DNA from 4 places in the Paenibacillus sp. FSL K6-1318 genome. Region 3 is predicted to be linked to each of the others. Evidence: riboswitches for the same ligand, from Rfam matches in the RefSeq annotation. Region 3 holds a riboswitch; each other region holds the start of a gene.
What was found. Region 3 has a riboswitch for cyclic di-AMP ahead of NYE45_RS00150 (3D domain-containing protein). Riboswitches for the same ligand answer to the same signal wherever they lie in the genome.
Positions count from the first base shown of each region.

Region 1 (4,841 bases), 2.9 Mb from region 3:
AGAGAACGTCATTTTGGAAAAGGAGGCCGTTATTATGCGCGTACGCCTCATTATGCTGATGGTTATCGTTATTTTTCTCGGAGGATATCATGCTCCAGTTTCATCGCGGGATGCTTCAAGCCCGCCAAGTGAATCAGTATCAGGTTCAGATTCCGCGGAAGAAGAACAACTGACATTGGGACAGTTACGTCAAAAATATGCGGATACGTTCAAAACGAATGGTCCATCAACGAAGCAGGTTGCCCTGACTTTTGATGATGTGCCCGATCCACGTTTTACTCCACAGGTATTGGATGTATTGAAGAAATATAAGGTCAGAGCTACATTCTTTATCGTCGGTAGTCGTGCTGAGAAACACCCGGATCTGGTAAAACGCATCGTTAAGGAAGGGCATATTGTTGGTAATCACAGCTACAATCATCCGGAATTCAGTAAGCTGTCGATGAATGCCTTTCGCAAACAAATTTTACATACCGGAGATATCATTCACCATCTGGCAGGGTATACGCCGAAGATGATTCGGCCACCATACGGAGACATTAATGAAGAACAGCTGCAATGGGCTGCCAGACAACACTATAGCATTGTGAACTGGAATGTTGATTCACTGGACTGGAAAGGCCTTTCCAAGAAAGAGGTGAAGGATAACATCCTATCTGCCGTGAAACCTGGCTCCATCGTTCTGCAACATGCAGGAGGAGGTGTGGGATCGAACCTGAACGGCACAATTGAGGCTTTGCCTGAAATTATCGAGGAACTGCGTAATCGGGGGTATGAACTAGTCACCTTGGACGAGATGTTGGGGTTGCCAAAGGCCAACGATTAAGATGTCCATTATAAAAAATGTTGATGATGATAAAAGGGTGCCTGTTCAATCGCAAGTAGCGATTGGCAGACACCCTGTTTGAATTATTAAATGTAATTTACTTTCTACTTCAGAATATACAGCTCGATATCCTGGAAACCAAATGTGCTTACGGACTGTTTGCTACCAGGGATAAAGATATCAATCCGGTGACCCTTGATTGCACCGCCCACATCACGTGCTGTAGCTACAAAAGCCTGTTTTGGCAATCCCGGATGGCTGTGACCGGTTACCAGTACTTTGGTTCCGAGTGGAATCACACTTGGATCAACTGCGATCGTGCCCAGTTCAAGATCATTACCGAAGTAATCCACAGCACCCCATCCTCCATTTTCGGACGGATCTGCAGAGTATGCCGTTGCTTTCACATTCACTGCTTTACTGTAATCGAACGTTTTTCCCCAGGCTTGAACAACTTTGTTATCTGCATTAACGTCCAAGCTTGCTGTTGTAACCGTCTTCGCTTGAGTCTTGCTCTCCGTAGCCGCAGCAGCTGCTACATTGTTTGCCTTACCGGGAATCGTAATTTTTAAACCACCATAAATATTGTAAGGCGAAATGTCGTTGTTTGCTTTAACCAACGTGTTGAGTGCTACTCCATACTGTTTCGATAAGGTGTAGAAGGTATCCCCTTCTTTGGCCACATGAACTGAATCTGCGTGAGCCGGAACGGCTTGAATAAGCATTGCTGTTGTCAATAATGCTACTGCTGTTTTGGCTATACGTTTCTTGTTAATCATGGTCTTCCTCCCTCATTATGCCTGCGAAGTTAGTTGTCGGATTCGGATGAGGAGCCACCCTATAGGTTCTTCGTTACATGTGAAACGTTATGTACCCCTAATTCACCCCAAGCAGTGTGCCGTAGATCTTCCCCCTGCACGATCTGCATCGTTACATCCCCCGCACTCCCTGTCCGGAAGTTTCGGCAGAGTTCAATATATCACAATTTTGTAACCTGAACTTGTAGTAATTCTTACCATATGGTTTTTAGCATGTCATCAACTGTAAGAATACTGGATAATTCAGAAAAGCTGGGTGATCCGATCCCTTTATATTAGGTAACAAAAAAGTTACTTTTCAAATCAATAAATGATTATTGCGCACAAAAAAATAGCGTTACCGACTCGATGTCAGTAACGCTATTAAATCATTTCATTTAGAGTACTTTAGCAAGAAAATCACGTGTACGTGAATTTTTTGGTGCTCCAAACACCTCATCAGGTGTTCCTTCTTCTACGATGACCCCGCCATCCATGAACAGGATCCGATCTCCCACTTCACGTGCAAAACCCATCTCATGCGTCACGATGACCATCGTCATCCCGCCTTCTGCAAGACGTTTCATGACATCCAGCACTTCGCCGACCATCTCGGGGTCCAGTGCCGAAGTAGGCTCGTCAAACAGCATTACATGCGGTTGCATGGCCAATGCTCTTGCAATGGCGATCCGCTGCTTCTGTCCACCGGACAGCTGGTTCGGGAATGTATCTTTTTTATCGTACAAGCCCACAGTGTTTAACAAATCAGCAGCGATTTTCTCCGCTTCCTGCGTGGATTGCTTTTTCACTTTAATCGGGGCAATCGTAATGTTTTGCTGTACCGTTTTGTGTGGGAACAGGTTGAAATGCTGGAACACCATACCCATCTTCTCACGAGTCGCATTGATGTTGTGCTTCGGATCGGTGATTGACACGCCTTCAAAATCAATCTCACCCGAGGTAGGCTGTTCCAGCAGGTTCAGACAACGTAAGAACGTACTTTTACCCGAACCGGAAGGACCGATAACCACGACAACTTCACCTTTTCCAATCGTCACGTTAATGCCCTTAAGTACATCGTTATTTCCATAAGATTTGTGTAATTGTCTAACGTCTATCACTTGCACTCAACTTCCTTTCCAGTCGTCCCAGCAGCTTGGACAAAATGAACGTCATTACAAAGTAGATGGCTGCTGCAATCAAAAATGGACTCAAGCCTTGATACGTAATGTTTTTGACTACACTTGCCTGATACATAATATCCACCATACCGATAACGGAGATAATGGAGGATTCTTTGATAATAGTTATAAATTCATTACCGATCGCTGGTAATACAGCTTTGAAGGCTTGTGGCAATATAATGTAACGCATTGCTGCACCTCTGCCCATTCCGAGGGAACGCGCTGCCTCCAACTGACCACGATCCACACCTTGGATACCTGCACGGAAAATCTCCGCCAGATAGGCACCACTATTGATTGAAAGTGTAATGATACCTGCCTGAAGTGCAGTGAAGTTAATGCCAAAGCTCAGGGAAAAACCATAGTAAATAATCATCAATTGTACCAGCATCGGTGTGCCACGGATCACTTCAACGTAAGCAGTACCGATCCAGCGCAAGATTGCAGCGTCATGCAAACGGAATAAACAGATGATCAATCCAATAATTACCCCGAAGATAACGCCAAGTGCAGACAACAGAAGTGTGTATCCTACTCCTGTAGCATAGAAACTTTTGTACTCCCAGAATACTTGGAAAATATTTTGTGATTTGTTCACTTTATCCGCCATCAAGAGGCTGGCGTCCGTCACCATCTGATTGATTTTATCTTCACTTTTCAATCGTTCCAGTGTTCCATTTACTGCAGCTAGCAGCTCGGTATTCCCTTTACGAATCCCGATTGCCGCTTCTGCTTGCTCTTCGTCCGGAACAGCAGCAGCAAGTCCAATGATATCGTCCAGATAACCTGCAGCAACGGTATCTTCAACGATTGCCGCGTCAATGCGTTTTGTTTGCAGTTGAAGCACGATATCCGAGATTTTATCCAGCGCAGTAAGTTTCGCTCCTGGAATACTCTGTCCGATCGTTTCCTGAATGGAGCCTTTCTGAACGCCAATCTTCGCATTTTCAAGTTCTGCCATGGTTGGATATTTGTCTTTATCCGCATTGCGAACCATAATCACTTGTTTTGATTTATAATAGGTGTCGGAAAAATCGATACTTTTCTTCCGCTCATCCGTCGGCGTCATACCTGAAATTACCAGATCAACACGCCCGCTCTGCAATGAAGGCAGAAGACCGTCGAAGCCCATATCCTCAATCACAAGCTCAGCGCCAAGATCTTTGGCAATCTCTTTGGCGATCTCAATATCGAAACCGACGATTTCATCTTTGCCATTAATCACTTTATGGAATTCGTATGGTGCAAAATCGGCACTTGTACCGAGCACTAGCTTTTTACTGCTTGAATTATCTGTAGTTCCACTTGCAAGTGCCACAGGAGCGGCAGTCGTCAGCAGAATAACAAAGGTCAACAGCATCATGGTGTAACGACTAATCAATTTCAACCTTTTTCTCTCCCCTTACAATACATTGTATGCTTCTCATGTTGATGACTGAGTCATTATAAAGTACAATGCATGATTATGCAATGCATTTTGACAATACAAATCTTGACTTGTTTCTGAAAAAATAAAGCAAACATGATATAATCAATGAATTATTTTCATTTTTGCATAAGGAGTTTACTAATGACATCTAACAAATCACTGATCCTGACGGTTATTGATCAATATGCTTCCCGTTTTAAAGCCATTTCATCATATATTGGGGCCAACCCCGAACTGGGAAATGAAGAGTATCTCGCTTCTGCCCGTTTGAAAGAAGAACTGGTCTTCCACGGTTTCACGGTAGAAGCTCCCATTCTCGGACTGGACACAGCTTTTATCGGAACCTATTCGGCCACCAAACCCGGCCCTACTATCGCATTACTGTGTGAGTATGACGCTTTGCCGGAGATCGGTCACGCCTGTGGTCACCATCTAATCTGCATGATGAGTCTTGGAGCTGCTGTTGGGCTGAAATCCATTCTGGATGAAGTAGGTGGAACCCTTAAAGTGTTCGGTACCCCCGCTGAAGAGACACGTGGTGCTAAAGTTCCGATGGCGGAAGCAGGTTTGTTCGATGACTGCGATGTCGCTCTCATGGCGCACCC
Region 1 covers NZ_CP150270.1:3,867,043-3,871,883, forward strand. Annotated here, with positions in the region: gene NYE45_RS16935 (polysaccharide deacetylase family protein) at 35-826, shown strand; gene NYE45_RS16940 (3D domain-containing protein) at 931-1,605, opposite strand; cyclic di-AMP (ydaO/yuaA leader) riboswitch at 1,608-1,803, opposite strand; gene NYE45_RS16945 (amino acid ABC transporter ATP-binding protein) at 2,022-2,744, opposite strand; gene NYE45_RS16950 (ABC transporter permease subunit) at 2,731-4,194, opposite strand; gene NYE45_RS16955 (M20 family metallopeptidase) at 4,378-4,841, shown strand, end outside.
Region 1: it holds a riboswitch for cyclic di-AMP, as region 3 does, so the genes downstream of both, NYE45_RS16940 (3D domain-containing protein) here and NYE45_RS00150 (3D domain-containing protein) in region 3, are expected to answer to the same signal.

Region 2 (4,841 bases), 1.5 Mb from region 3:
TTGCCCTCTGCTTCGGGATCGACCTGTTCTTGGCGAAACCCGATATGGGCGGTGTGCTCCATGGTTTTGTACCGAATGTCGAGATTCTGCAAAACCCGGCTATGCTCTATATCGCCATTGGTATTATAGGAGCGACCGTGATGCCGCATAATCTGTACCTGCATTCTTCCATTGTGCAGACCCGTCAGATCGAACAGACACCACAGGGTAAAAAAGAAGCCATTCGGTACTCGACCATGGACTCGACAATCGCACTGACACTTGCCCTGTTCATCAATGCGGCTATCCTGATTGTATCTGCCGCTGTATTTCACAGTGCTGGTATGACACAGGTTGCCGAGATCGCTGATGCCTATCATCTGCTGACCCCTCTATTGGGTACTACGGTTGCAAGTATCCTGTTCGGTGTCGCGCTGTTAGCATCAGGTCAGAACTCTACCCTTACAGGTACACTCGCTGGGCAGATTGTCATGGAAGGTTTCCTGAACATTCGTATTCCGGCTTGGCTGCGCAGATTGGTCACACGTCTGATCGCCATCATCCCGGCGGTGATTGTCACAGCCATTGCAGGAGAACACGGCACAGAAGAACTGCTGATTTTGAGCCAGGTCGTGCTTTCTCTTCAATTACCTTTTGCTGTAATTCCCCTGGTGATGTTCACGAGTGATAAAAAGAGCATGGGTGCATTCGCCAACAAATTGTGGCTAAAAATCATCTCATGGGTCATTGCCGCTGTTATTGTTGTGCTGAATGTATATCTGATCATTCAGACGATTCGGTTATTCTAATCTCGTTCTTATCGACCAAATACTAAAAAGGCTGATCAACTCCGGTATTCAATACCAAGTTGATCAGCCTTTATTGTTGCAGTACAGCAACGTGTTTCCTTTTATAGTAAAACGCTAAACTCCAATAAACAATTATCTAATCCTGATTGGGCACCAGTAACGGCAGGAGTTCATCCAATGAATCAACGGTCCAATCCGCACGTTCGTCATCCGATCGGTCTGGCTGGAATCTTCCGTAACCCTGCATAATTCGAATCGTACGCATGCCCAGCTTCCGGGCAGGTATAATGTCGTTATCGATCCGATCCCCAACCATGACGGCTTCCTCCGGTTCACAGCCTGCCTGTTTCAAGGCTACAGCGTATAACTCAGGGTCTGGCTTGGATACCCCTTCTTCAGCCGAACAGGCCAGAACGTCAACATACTTCCGTAATCCGTAACTCTCCAGTCTCTCTTCTGTTCCGGGACTCTGATTGGCAATAATGCCAATACGATAATACCGTGACAATTGCTGAAGAACGGAATCCGCTGAAGGAAAAGGACGTTCAAGATCTTTTTGAAACTTCAGCTTGTCCTGAATCTGTTTCCGGTGGCCTTCGTCTTCAATGAATGTGCGAATAGCCACTCTCATGGGCCATTGCTCATATTTCCGGTAACAGCTCGCGAACAGTTCGCGTACCGCCTCAATTTTCACTGGATACCCTAAAGCACAAGCTTCACGGACGAACTGTCCGATAATATCATCAACCGGCTCCCATTCATCCACCAGCGTATCTCCAACATCAAAAAATAACCACTTTAACCCACTCACATCCGGCACGCCAATTCCTCCTTGTAAGCATAAAAAAGAAGACTCACCATCCTGCATGAGTCTCCTCAAATTTCCGTTTATCGATGAATCAATCTCATAATACCTGGAGTGAATTCTGAAATTGATTCTAATACAGTCAATTATAACAGGCACCTTACACCTGAGCAATCACAAGCTATGGCATTAACCATTGAGGAGAAAGCCGACTTCCCCATTGAGCGAATATACAATCCGGTCTGCGCCCATCCCGCGATAGATACCCTTTGGATGACTCTGCTCCGTGATGACGCACAGGGATTTCGATGTCCATGAACGGCAGATCTGCAAATAACGACAGGTCAGATTCAGGCTGTTCTCGAAAATAAACACATTGCCTACGCTACCCTGCGGCAAAAACCATTTTTGAGCTGCAGCCGTATTCATGCGAATGACATGCTCTACCCCAATTCTGCGGAGTCTCCGCTCTTCCCCTGCACTGTTGGTTAGAACGGCAAACGGCATTTTTTTGTACATCAGCAATTTGATAAATTTACGTCCTGCTTCATTTGGAGCAGTCACTAAGATCATCTCAGTATCCATCATTCGTTCCTCCCTTGGCGTGAAAAGACAACAAAAAAGAAGCGTGGGGGACCAAGGCCTCCCGAACGCTTCTTAAATAACCCATGGCGAAAACACCATGAACCAGCGTACGGCTTGTTGCCTCTCCCTTTAACGCTTACGAGGTTAGCTGACGGATTCGGGCGCGAGAGTCGCCCTATTTCCGGCTGTCACCGGAAAATTCACCCCATGAATGCCTACTGTCCTGGACAGTGCATTCCGTTGGTTCCCCCGTTTCCCACTCATCAATGAATGGAAACTCAGCGATTAAAACATCGTTCGTATATCTTAAAGTAAGATCGAGCGATATTATCGTTTGTTTCGTTTTTCAAGTACAATTTAGTTTAAATTGAAATTACGTTATGAATCATACACCCGCGTTAAGACGGTGTAAAGTCCGCACAGATCACCGAATCGGCAGATTTCTGCCAATACTCATTCATAATAACGCTTACAACAATGTTTTACTCTATCCATCTCTCCAAGGCTATCTAATTCTCACTCTGACGAAAATCACTTCGCAATTCATTCACGTATTCTGCACAACTTGCCTGTTTTGATTCTTTTAACACCACATTAGTTTTGCATTATTTAATTGCAACCAATATAATAGAAGATATAAGAGTATACCAATGGAGGCGATTTAGATGACAGTCTACGATTACAAAGTGAATACCCTTCGCGGTCAAGAAGTTGAAATGTCCGACTACCGTGACAAAGTGCTACTGATTGTGAATACGGCAAGCTCCTGCGGACTTACCCCTCAATTCAAAGGTCTGCAAGAACTGCAAGACAAGTTTCAAGATGCTCCATTTGAAGTTCTTGGTTTTCCAAGCAACCAGTTTGCACAGGAAAAAGGTTCTTCCGACGATATTGCCGAGTTCTGTCAGATGAATTATGGCGTGAGCTTCCCCATGTTTGAGAAAATTGATGTGAACGGCTCAAGCGCTCACCCTCTCTTTCAACACCTTAGCAAAGAAGCTCCTGGCCTGCTCGGCTCCAAAGCAATCAAATGGAATTTCACCAAATTCCTCGTAGATCAGAACGGCCAGGTACTGAAACGTTATGCTCCCAAAACAACACCTGACAAGATTGAAGAAGATATCAAGAACTTACTCCAAAAATAATACACAGGCCACCCGTAGCCGGAAAGGTAGAGCTCCATTACCTCCGATAATGGATGGCCTTTTTTTCAACCCCGATGTCAGACTGTTCAAAAAAGACAAAAAAAGAAGCCTTCCAATAACGGAAAGCTTCTTCTTCATCGTTCGTATGATGCGGTCGAGAGGACTCGAACCTCCACGGGCATACGCCCACTACCCCCTCAAGATAGCGTGTCTGCCATTCCACCACGACCGCATGTCGTAAATAATTGGCAACAGAATTGATTATACCGGGTTCTGTTCTAAAAGTAAAGTGTTTTTTAATACTTCTTTTTCAACTAGGCATTTTCATCAAAAATCGCATATTCTCGTCATCTTTACCCATGAACTGCATATTATTAGATTCGATCCCCTCTTTCCTGCTAGAGCCGATCTTATTGATTCATTTATATATAGTCCTCCCTATATTTCACAAATATTTAACTTTAAATGTTATATAAAATAACACAAATATTGAATAAAAGATTTAATACATTGAATATAAATCATACTATTGACAAAAAGCGGACGTTTATGGGATGATAACTATCATATAATTCGGATTTTTAAACATAAAGCAAACAAAAAGAAATATAAATGTTACTTAAAGTGACATTTAACGAACACAGGAGGCGAATGATTGTGAACCGTGGGAATAAGCTGCTCGATTATGTCAAACTGCTTGATTCCTCTATTCAGGTTGGAGGGTTCACCCATTCCTTCGGCATGGATATCCATATCAAGGAGGGTACCATTCGTAATGCTGAAGATCTCGAATCATTCATGCGTTGTCAGTTGCATCCCAGCATCGTTCGTCTTGAAGGTATGGCCATCAAAGGCATCTATACCGCAGCAGATCAAAAGGACACTTGGCGGATAGCTCTGATCGACAAGCTCGTCCATGTTCAGCGAACTCCTGGAGATCTCAGAGAACAAGCTGCTACCATGGGTAAACGATTGATCAGACTCGCACGCGCTCTGCACCCCTGGATTGATTTCAGTCAGCTCGAACAGATCTTCGCCAAATACGATTCGGTTGGCTGCCTCTCCACTGTTCATGCCTGGATTAACCACCACCTCGATATCCCGGCCCCGGAGGCGGTTCTTGGTTATCTGCATTCAGCCATGAATGCCTGCATAACCGAAGCCTCCAAAGTCATTCCCCTGAACACCGATACCACCAAGGATCTGATGGTCCGCCTGGCCGCAGATCTGGAGAATGAATGGAATACCGTCAGCGCCTCGGCTGCGGATGGACTGGCACAGCCAACCTCGATGTCCATGAAATCGTTTTTCCCCAGTTTCCATATGCTTGGAGCTGGACTTCATGCCTACAGAGCCTAATCCTTTTCCTCCTACACCTGTCCCCTTCATTCAGACAAACAAAAAAAACACGCGGCAACCTCCTTGCCGACGTGTTTTTTGTCATTTTATTGGTTTATTTAACGTATTTACGCCATTTTACATCACAAAATACACTTTTTTCCGTCTTTTTTAATTGTT
Region 2 covers NZ_CP150270.1:1,574,414-1,579,254, reverse strand. Annotated here, with positions in the region: gene NYE45_RS06840 (Nramp family divalent metal transporter) at 1-788, shown strand, start outside; gene NYE45_RS06835 (HAD family hydrolase) at 925-1,608, opposite strand; gene NYE45_RS06830 (hypothetical protein) at 1,783-2,178, opposite strand; cyclic di-AMP (ydaO/yuaA leader) riboswitch at 2,297-2,472, opposite strand; gene NYE45_RS06825 (glutathione peroxidase) at 2,844-3,323, shown strand; tRNA gene NYE45_RS06820 (tRNA-Leu) at 3,473-3,555, opposite strand; gene NYE45_RS06815 (urease accessory UreF family protein) at 3,981-4,682, shown strand.
Region 2: it holds a riboswitch for cyclic di-AMP, as region 3 does, so the genes downstream of both, NYE45_RS06830 (hypothetical protein) here and NYE45_RS00150 (3D domain-containing protein) in region 3, are expected to answer to the same signal.

Region 3 (4,841 bases):
TTACGGAACAATCGACCTTGATCGTATCCTTCGCATGCTGCGCCCTTATCATGGACGGATTGTAGTCAAAGATTCAGGCATGCATGCTGTAGAGGATTACTTAATGTCTCGGTATCAGATGTATTGGCAGATTTACTTTCATCCGGTAACCCGCAGTTCCGAAATCATATTGCGACAAATATTCAAGCGAGCGAAAACACTGATACAGGAAGGGTTTCAATTCCGCTTCATGATCGATCCACTACCTCAATTATTTGAAGGAGAACTTTCGGTAGAGGAATATTTACAGTTGGATGAAGCTTTGATTCAGACGGCATTTACGCAGTGGCGCAAGGAGGACGATGCTGTTCTGAGTGAGTTATGCGAACGTTTTATGGATCGCAAGTTATATAAGTATGTAGAGCTTGAACAGACCGACTTGACAATGATGGAAGAGATTCGGGAAGCTTTTGTTCAGGCAGGTCTCAATCCCGAATATGATCTTGAAATTGATTTTCCGTCGGATAATCCGTATGATGTGTTTCGTCCGGATGAATCCACGGATAAGCAGATTCTTCTGCTCGATCGACAGGACAAGTTACATGAGTTGTCAGAGGTATCCGACATTGTCCGTTCCATCAGTGGGCTGCATCGGGGAAAACATCATTTGTATTACCCGCAAAACAAGGTGGATGCGATTATTCACGAATTACCGTCTCATATACGCCCCTATTTCTTGTAATGATGAAGATAAAACTTGGTGAAGAATTTCGATATCAAAACACTTTCTAAAAGAGCTATTTTTCATGATACAGTAATCTGCTTTAATGGGGAGTATATGTAGATCGACATAATTTTGTAAAAGAAAGTAGGTTGAGTCATCATAAATAGCGATATATAGATCTAAATATCCATGTATCTTCTATATATTGTAGTTTGTGAAGAAATGAGTGTAATGATGGGCAATCCACGGATTTTTAAAATTTTCTTTACGAAGCAATAAAATATTGGATTTTCTAAATTAAATTTCCAAGAGAAGATAGTCGTTAGTTCGACATGAAGGGAGATACAAACATGATGCTGTTCGACACACATACACATCTGGATGCACCACAATTCGACGAGGACCGCGAGGACATGATCCAGCGTGCTGTAGACGCCGGGGTTGGTCGCATGATCAACATTGGCTTTAACCGGGAAACCATTCCAACGACAATGAAACTGGCTGAAACGTATGACTTTATATATGCAGCTGTAGGGTGGCATCCGGTAGATGCGATCACGATGCAGGAGGGCGATCTGGAGTGGATTGCATCTTTATGCAAGCATGAAAAAGTAGTTGCGATCGGTGAGATCGGATTGGATTATCACTGGGATACTTCACCGAAGGAAGTACAACATCGCGTATTACGACAACAGATTGCATTGGCTCGTGAAGTGAACATGCCAATTGTCATCCATAATCGGGATGCGCACGAGGATATTATAAGAATTTTGCGTGAAGAGAAGGCGGGCGAGGTTGGTGGTGTGATGCACTCGTTCTCCGGTAGCTGGGAAACCGCGAAAAGTTGTCTCGATATGGGCTTCCATCTGTCCTTCGGAGGTCCAATCACATTCAAAAATGCAAAGCAGCCAAAAGAGGTGCTAGCGAAGGTTCCTATGGACCGATTTTTCATTGAAACAGATGCTCCATATTTAACACCTCACCCTTATCGTGGAAAACGAAATGAGACAGCGCATGTACGTCTGGTTGCAGAGGCAGCTGCGGAAATTAAAGGCATTTCGGTAGAGGAAATTGCTGCAATAACAACCAAAAATGCCATGGAACGATTTGGTATTCGTTAAAAAAACGAGTAAATCAGGTGAAAAAGGCAGGTAAGCAGAGGTAATTTGCCCTTTGATCCAAATAAATCAAGAATATTACAATATTTTAACCAAATATTCAGAAAAACGTACTTGATCAACGCTTTACAACATGCATCAAAACAGGATATCATCTTTTCAGTGAATTGTTGTGCGGAAAATTGGACAGATGTTCGGGGGATGAACAAAGGGACACTTTCCGAGGAAGCAACATTACTTTCATGAATCAGTCTCGCTGAGTCTCCGTTAACGGAGAGCGGGGGAACCAATAGGGCTTAAACATCGGTGTATTTGGCCGATGCGCAACGTTCGCTGACCCAAAAGCAGCGAAGGGAACTGCGAAGCCGTATTTGATTTCTTCTTTGGGTCTCGGGGTGAATTCAAGGGCGTCCGCCATGAGCGGGTGACCCAAGATAGGGCGGCTCTCTTTCGCCCGAACCCGACAGCTAACCTCGCAAGCGGAAAAAGAGAGGCAACCTCGTGCATGAATTTCCGATATTCAGAATCATTCGGAAGCCACGAAAGAGTTCCTCTTACACTCTTTCTTTGGCTTTTTTGTTTTTGAATAAAAGAAATGTTGTCATCATACGGTAGGTATTCAGGAGGATGACATCATGTTGCGAAGATTGATTCATGGTGCAGAACCGGATTATGTAGGTCCGATCTGTGTTCTGTAGAAAATTTGGTATAGTCACGTCAAAGACATCATGCATTACTTTAGACGACGAGGCTATGAAGGAGGACGGAGAAGTGGGCACATTCCAACCAGAAGAGACCCATGAGTCACGATCATCCAGTAAGTCTTTCGCGTTGCGGTGGAAGCATGAGAACATGCGTCAAATGGCATTGATCGCGATTTTCTCAATTGCGCTTACAATCATGATCTTGTTAGTCGTTTACGGTCAGGCCGGGAAACAAATTTCACTGGTTATTGATGGCAAAGCTCAGGTGGTAGAGACTCGTACAGGAATGCTTCAGGAAATGCTGGAGGAGCAGTCAATCACAGTCAGCCCTCACGATAAGGTATCCATGTCCATGAACGGGGCGATTACAGATGGAGACCGAATTGTTATTGAGCGGGCCGTTCCAGTTAACATTACGGCAGACGGAGACACCAAGACTCTGTATACAACCGATTCATCGGTACAAGAGGCAATTCAAAAATCAGGTATTCAAGTTGCAAGTAATGACAAAGTGTATCCGGCGCTTGGAACTACAGTCAAAGCGGATATGAAAATCCGTGTAGTGCGGGTAACAAAGCGTACAGTGGATGTCGAACAACCGATCGCTTACAAAGTGATTAAAACGGCTGACCCTAGCTTGTACAAAGGGGATAACCGTGTTGTTGTAAACGGCAAAGAAGGCACACTTGTCCAGCATATCGAAAAGGTATTTCAGGATGGAGAATTAGTCTCCAAAAAAATGGTCGGCAAATCCGTCGCGAATAATCGTGTAGATAAAGTGATCGCTGTCGGCACCAAAGCAAAACCGGTCGTAAAAGAGCCTGTGATTCAGACCGTATCGGCTCAAACTTCAACAACCAAACAGGCAACAACAACGAACTCGAAGAAAACCTCTGCCTCGGGCAGCAAAGTGATTACCGTATCCGGAACTTCTTTTAAATACTCCAAAGTACTTAAAAATGTATCGATGACTGCCTACTCTTCCGAAGAGCCTGGCATTGGCACTAAAACAGCTTCCGGTACTCGTGTAACGGAAGGGCGCACCATTGCGGTTGATCCCAAAGTCATTCCAATTGGCTGGTGGGTATATATCGAAGGTCTGGGCTTCCGTCGTGCGGAAGATACAGGCGGTGCCATTAAAGGCAACAAAATTGATGTATATTATGACAGTGTGAAGCATGCCCTGAATTTTGGACGCAAGAAAGGCAAGACGGTCTACGTGATCGGTCCGGTGAAGCCGGAAGCGAACTAAAATCGTTTTACTTTGAAATGGGAATGCTATAAAATAGTTGCATGAATGATTCATGCGGAATATGCGGCGGAGGGGTCTGAAATTCAGTCTCCCCCGCCGTTTGGCAGAGAAGAGGATATTCCTCTTCTTTTTGCGTTAGAAAGGAAGAAATGGAACATGATAAAAGAAGTCATAGTGGTGGAAGGCCGTGACGATACGGTAGCCATTCGTCGGGCCGTGGAAGCCGATACAATTGAAACAGGTGGATCAGCCATCAACCAGCGCATTTTGAAGCGGATTGCGCTTGCTCAGGAGAGACGGGGAGTCATCGTACTGACAGATCCGGATCATGCCGGCGAACGCATTCGTAAAATTATTGCGAACAAGGTCCCTGGCTGCAAGCATGCCTTCATTCCAGAAGCGGATGCGACGCGCAAAGGGGACATTGGAGTGGAGAACGCCTCACCGGAGGCGATTCGGCACGCGCTGGAACGCGTACATACTTCATACGAAGGTGCTCCGAGCCTGATCGATTGGGAGGACCTGATCGCGGCAGGACTTATCGTGCATCCGCAGGCTGCCGCACGTCGTATGGAGATGGGCAATCTGCTGGGCATCGGATATTGTAACGGGAAGCAGTTCCACAAGCGTCTCAGTGTATTTCAGATTACACGGGAAGAGTTCTCTACAGCATTAGCGCAAATTGAACGTGAAGGATTGTGAGCATATGAAGGACATGGAAGAGACGATAGAAATTGCAACGCCCAAGCGAACCAAAGAGATTATTCAAAGACACGGATTCTCATTCAAGAAAAGTCTGGGTCAGAACTTTCTGATTGATCAAAATATACTGAACAAAATTGTTAATGCAGCCGATTTGGATGAGTCCAAGGGCGCGTTGGAGATTGGGCCGGGTATTGGAGCCCTTACGGAGCGTTTGGCTCGGGTAGCTGGTCCTGTCACAGCTGTAGAGATTGATCAGCGCTTGATCCCAATCCTGGGAGAAGTGATGCAGCCTTATTCGAATGTACGTGTTCATCATGGGGATGTGCTGAAGCTTGATCTGGCTGAGTTGTTTAATACGG
Region 3 covers NZ_CP150270.1:30,785-35,625, forward strand. Annotated here, with positions in the region: gene NYE45_RS00140 (HD domain-containing protein) at 1-721, shown strand, start outside; gene NYE45_RS00145 (TatD family hydrolase) at 1,054-1,824, shown strand; cyclic di-AMP (ydaO/yuaA leader) riboswitch at 2,066-2,319, shown strand; gene NYE45_RS00150 (3D domain-containing protein) at 2,593-3,777, shown strand; gene rnmV (ribonuclease M5) at 3,934-4,479, shown strand; gene rsmA (16S rRNA (adenine(1518)-N(6)/adenine(1519)-N(6))-dimethyltransferase RsmA) at 4,484-4,841, shown strand, end outside.

Region 4 (4,841 bases), 2.2 Mb from region 3:
GACTCTCTCCGATGCTGCAATTGAGACGATCTATCCTGGCTACACAGGCTCAGGATATGTTAATTTCAATGCGTTGACGAACTCGGGCATTCAATGGAATAACATCAACAATACGATAAGTGGCACCAAAAACGTAAAGTTTCGTTATGCGTTGGAAAGTGGCACCCGTAACCTCGATGTATTCGTAAATGGGACCAAAGTAATCAGCAATACCCCATTTACTGCAACGGGAAGCTGGTCTACCTGGGGTGAAAAAACAATTCAGATGCCCATGAACTCGGGAACCAATACCATTAAAGTGGTAACGACCGGTACTGAAGGTCCGAATATCGATAGTATCCACGTGTCCGCTCAGTAACCTATTAGACGATTTTATGGTACAAAACAAAAAGGTTCCCCGAAAGGCGTTAGCCTAACGAGGAACCTTTGTTTGATGCGGTCGAGAGGACTCGAACCTCCACGGGGGGTTAGCCCACACGGACCTGAACCGTGCGCGTCTGCCAATTCCGCCACGACCGCATATTGTATATCTCCGTGATATATATCTCGGCGACAAGAAATAATATATCATGTGCAATCTATCATGTCAACACTGAAAATAATAACAATAAAGCCCGAGCCAGACGTCCATGTCTGATTCGGGCTTTACTTATCGTTACTAGGGATTAACTCTATGAAACCTTAGGCATGTTACGAGTTACAGCTTGGAAGGCCAGTTGCCATACCATGCATAACCGCCTCTTCTTTCTTTATCAATATCACTTAGTTTGTATTTAACTACCCCGTCACGACCAATAAAGATCGGTTTATCTGTTCCCACTTCATAGAAGCGAGCCCAGATCGGTGCAGCTTTGGAATCAGCGATAATTTTGCTGTCTCCGTTTGCTCTTTCATACTTGTAACCCGTAATTTTGACTTTGTTAAACCAAGCTTCAGCTCCTTTAATGGATGCTGTAATTTTAGCGTTAGCAGGTCTGGTTTTCAGGAATTTAACAATCGTTACACTCTCTCCAGCCGTCAGCGATGGTACTTCATAGATTCTTGCGCTTGCTGGTTTAAGGGAACTGGAATCATGTTGTTGTCCCCATGCTGTCAGCTTACCGCCTGAAACGACCTGTGTATTCAGAATCGCATCCACACCTTTGGCAACTGAATTTTTACTGCGGTTAGCAAGTGTGCTGTCGATAAACGAGAAGTCACCTTTGCGCGTTGCTACTTCATCCAACATGATCATTACATTAATCATCGCATCATCATTGTAAGTGATGTGTTTGTGATATCCCGAGCTTTGATAGACTTGTGGCCATCCGCCGTTTGAATACTGCATGTTGATCAAAAAGTTAATTCCTTTGATTGCAGCTGTGGAGTAACGCGGATCATTGGTCTTTTTGAATTCCTTCGCCAATCTTCTAATTTCTGAGTATGTAGCCTTGTTGTCAATGGTGGACTTCGCCCATTCTCCACTTGTTTGTTTATAGTCTTTTCTCCAACCTCCATCTGGCAGCTGGTTCTTCAGAATATCAGATATACTTGCTGTTGTACCTGTTGCATCAGCGGCTGATACCGTTGTTACAGGAAGAACAGCTATACCAACTGCTGAGAAGACCATCGTACATGCCAGAATAAAAGTAACTATTTTTTTTGCTTTCAAAGATAACACTCTCCTATGTTTGTTTTTATAAATCTCCCACTTCTACCTTACTTATAAAATTAGTCCCTTAACCTCCTTTATTTGAATTTATAACACAATAAAATCAATTTTCATCCAATATGTGGATTGGATAAGAAGATGATATGCAAAAAATCGATTTTTGTCAATATATGCAACTTAATGAATATAATCTCTCAAATTGAACATTACGGAATAGTTCTTTTAACTCATGACAAACCTATTTATTTGTCCAAAATCGTCTTAAACGAATCAATAATGACGTTTTTGTCATGAATGATACCCAAACTTGATCCCTTCTTTCATATAAAAACCGTAATTCCGCTAACATTGAGGTATTACGAAGGGGTTTAAATGGGTTTGACAATTACGCATTTATGCAATATAGTTTCAAATAGTTACAAAAACTTAATTATTCATTGCCGAGTTTCATGTTTGAAAACGGGGGAACCATTTTGGGTGAATTATTCTTATACATAGGAAATATAGGGAACCTTCTACCGAACCCTTAGCTAACTCCGTAGGCATCGAAGGGAGAACATTGATTTTGAAAAAACTGATAATCTCCATTTTTGGAGCAGCTGTACTATTTACATCCGGGGCAACAAGCACAGAGGCAAGCAGTATCAACTCCGTAGTGAACAACATGACAGGTATACCTTACAAGTGGGGTGGCACGACTTTGGCCGGCTTCGACTGTTCCGGGTTTATGAGATATCTTTTCAACAAATACAGCATTGAATTGCCACGTACTTCGCAGCAGCAAGCCAAAGCAGGTACTCCGGTATCCAAAAGTAACATTCGCACAGGTGATCTGGTGTTCTTCAATACGATGGGCAAAGGCATTTCACATACAGGTGTATATATTGGCGGCGGACAATTTGCACATGCTTCCAGTAGTAAAGGTGTAAGTATTACGAAGTTATCGAATCCATACTTCAATGATCGTTACGTGACAGCACGTCGGGTAACTGGACAATTTATGTACGATAAAATGTTGGGGAAAATGTAAGTATGATATAGAAAGAGGAGGCTCCGGATCACCCGGAACCTCCTCTTTTGTTTGATTAGACATTTATGGACTAATCCTAGTACTACCCTTACCTAGACTTAATGCAACGCCTTCTGCACTCGCATCGCACCCTGAGACAGGGCATGTCCGCCTCCTACAGCTCCGGCTACGGCAACGGTCTCCATGATCTCCTGGTCAGTTGCACCCTTGGCACGAGCTTCTTCTACATGGTAGAAAGTACACACCTCATTGTTGGCGAACAGTCCTATTCCGAGGGCAATTAGCTGTTTTGTCTTCGCATCAATCACGCCAGGCTGAAAGCATTCTCCGGTAAACTCATGATACGACTTCACCACTCCTGGCAGCACATCGCTTAATGCTCCAATCTGATCCTTGTAGGCATGAACTTTATCATTCATCAATGTCATGTCTTGTAGCACACCCTCTCAGCTATAGTTACAGATCGTTCTCACTGTACCTATTTTCTCTCCCGAGTGAGCCAATTATGCCAAGAAATCATGGTAATTCCAAACATATAAACGCTCATGGTTCTGCCACATTATTAGCGATTGCTACTCACTAAGTGGACTCTGGCGCGGCTCGCTGAACAGCTGATATCGGTAACTGCGATCCAGCTTGACGACACGTCGATTTTGCCGCCGGATAAGTACCTGCTCGCCATCCCAGGCAACCACAATCCCGGTTACATCGTTTGACTCCAGCTCGTCCCGTACTACTCTTACTTTCTCACCTGACAGACGCAGGGCATCCAATTCTGTATCACTGATCATGTTCTTGGCTCCTATATTCCAAATTTATTTACAAAAAGAGACCTAAATGAAATGTCATTTAGGTCTCACGTGACTGTATTGGACTGTCATGTCATTCGAAATTATGTCCCGACTGAAAGTTACCGCTGCGCGTGCTCTTTGCTGTCGTTCTTCTCGAACCAAAAATCAAGCACTTTGGCGGACATCACACGTTCTTCAAGGTACTCCACTTGATGCGGTGTAAATTGTTCTTTCCAAGAGAAGGACAACTCTTCGCACAAGCCTACAATCGTCAGTAATTCTGACCAGGCAACATAGCGTTTGTACCAGAAAAATTGAGGATGTTCAATCATATAGGGATAAAGGTCATCGAATTCCGTATGTTTACAATCCAGGGCACGTTCAAAATGAACTTTCGATTCCGCCAGCTTATCAATAAAAAATTGTTCTGTTGCCGGTTGGTTCCCCATGGTGTTGCCTCCTCTCCCTAACATAACCCCATTATAAATGAAATCCGCGGTCATGCAAAGGCATAGTTCAAAAAATAGGCCCTATTCCTTTAAAATGTCACATTTCGTTATCGTCAAATTGTACCGTTCCATCGTTCAGAGAACGAATACGTACCAAGGCTTCCACCGGAATACCCTGTTCACGAATCGTGCGTGCCCCTGCCTGAAAACTTTTCTCGACCACAACGCCAAATCCGACGAGTTCAGCACCGGAACGCTCAATAATTTTGATGACTCCACGAGCAGCATCCCCATTGGCAATGATATCATCAATGAACAGAATACGGTCATTCTCATGAATGAACTCGCGGGATACCATAATGTCTGTTACGATTCCTTTGGTAAAGGACGGCACACGTTCACAGTAGGCATCAGGATCAGCCAGAAGCGTTTTTTTGCGACGGGCGAATACAAGCGGCACCCCAAGTTCATGAGCTGCGGCAAAAGCAACCGGAATCCCTGAGGATTCTACCGTAATTACCCGAGTTACTCCACTTTCACGAAACCGGGCAGCAAACTCCCGTCCCATCTCCATCGTTAATGCAGGATCAATCTGGTGGTTCAACAGACCATCCAGCTTCAATACCTGATCCGAGATGACAACACCTTCTTGTAAAATTCGTTGTTTCAATACTTCCATGATTTGACCTCCCAAGCCTATCCTATGAGGTAAAAGTATCATATATCTATCTATAAGTTCAAGCGAAATTGCCCGAGGGCTGTCCTTAAGCTGCATTTCAAGCCAGAGCTTGCTATCGATTGTCATGTCTTTCGTGGGTCAAGCATACCTTGTACCATGGTACCCGCATGTCCAAACTATACAGGGGCCTGAGAGGGGAAACACATGAAACAGGCATTTCGGGTGCTGCAGATCGCATTTA
Region 4 covers NZ_CP150270.1:2,242,486-2,247,326, reverse strand. Annotated here, with positions in the region: gene NYE45_RS10125 (carbohydrate-binding protein) at 1-358, shown strand, start outside; tRNA gene NYE45_RS10120 (tRNA-Leu) at 435-519, opposite strand; gene pelA (pectate lyase) at 698-1,660, opposite strand; cyclic di-AMP (ydaO/yuaA leader) riboswitch at 2,080-2,211, shown strand; gene NYE45_RS10110 (C40 family peptidase) at 2,217-2,681, shown strand; gene NYE45_RS10105 (carboxymuconolactone decarboxylase family protein) at 2,780-3,109, opposite strand; gene NYE45_RS10100 (hypothetical protein) at 3,254-3,472, opposite strand; gene NYE45_RS10095 (hypothetical protein) at 3,592-3,921, opposite strand; gene NYE45_RS10090 (xanthine phosphoribosyltransferase) at 4,019-4,600, opposite strand; gene NYE45_RS10085 (hypothetical protein) at 4,805-4,841, shown strand, end outside.
Region 4: it holds a riboswitch for cyclic di-AMP, as region 3 does, so the genes downstream of both, NYE45_RS10110 (C40 family peptidase) here and NYE45_RS00150 (3D domain-containing protein) in region 3, are expected to answer to the same signal.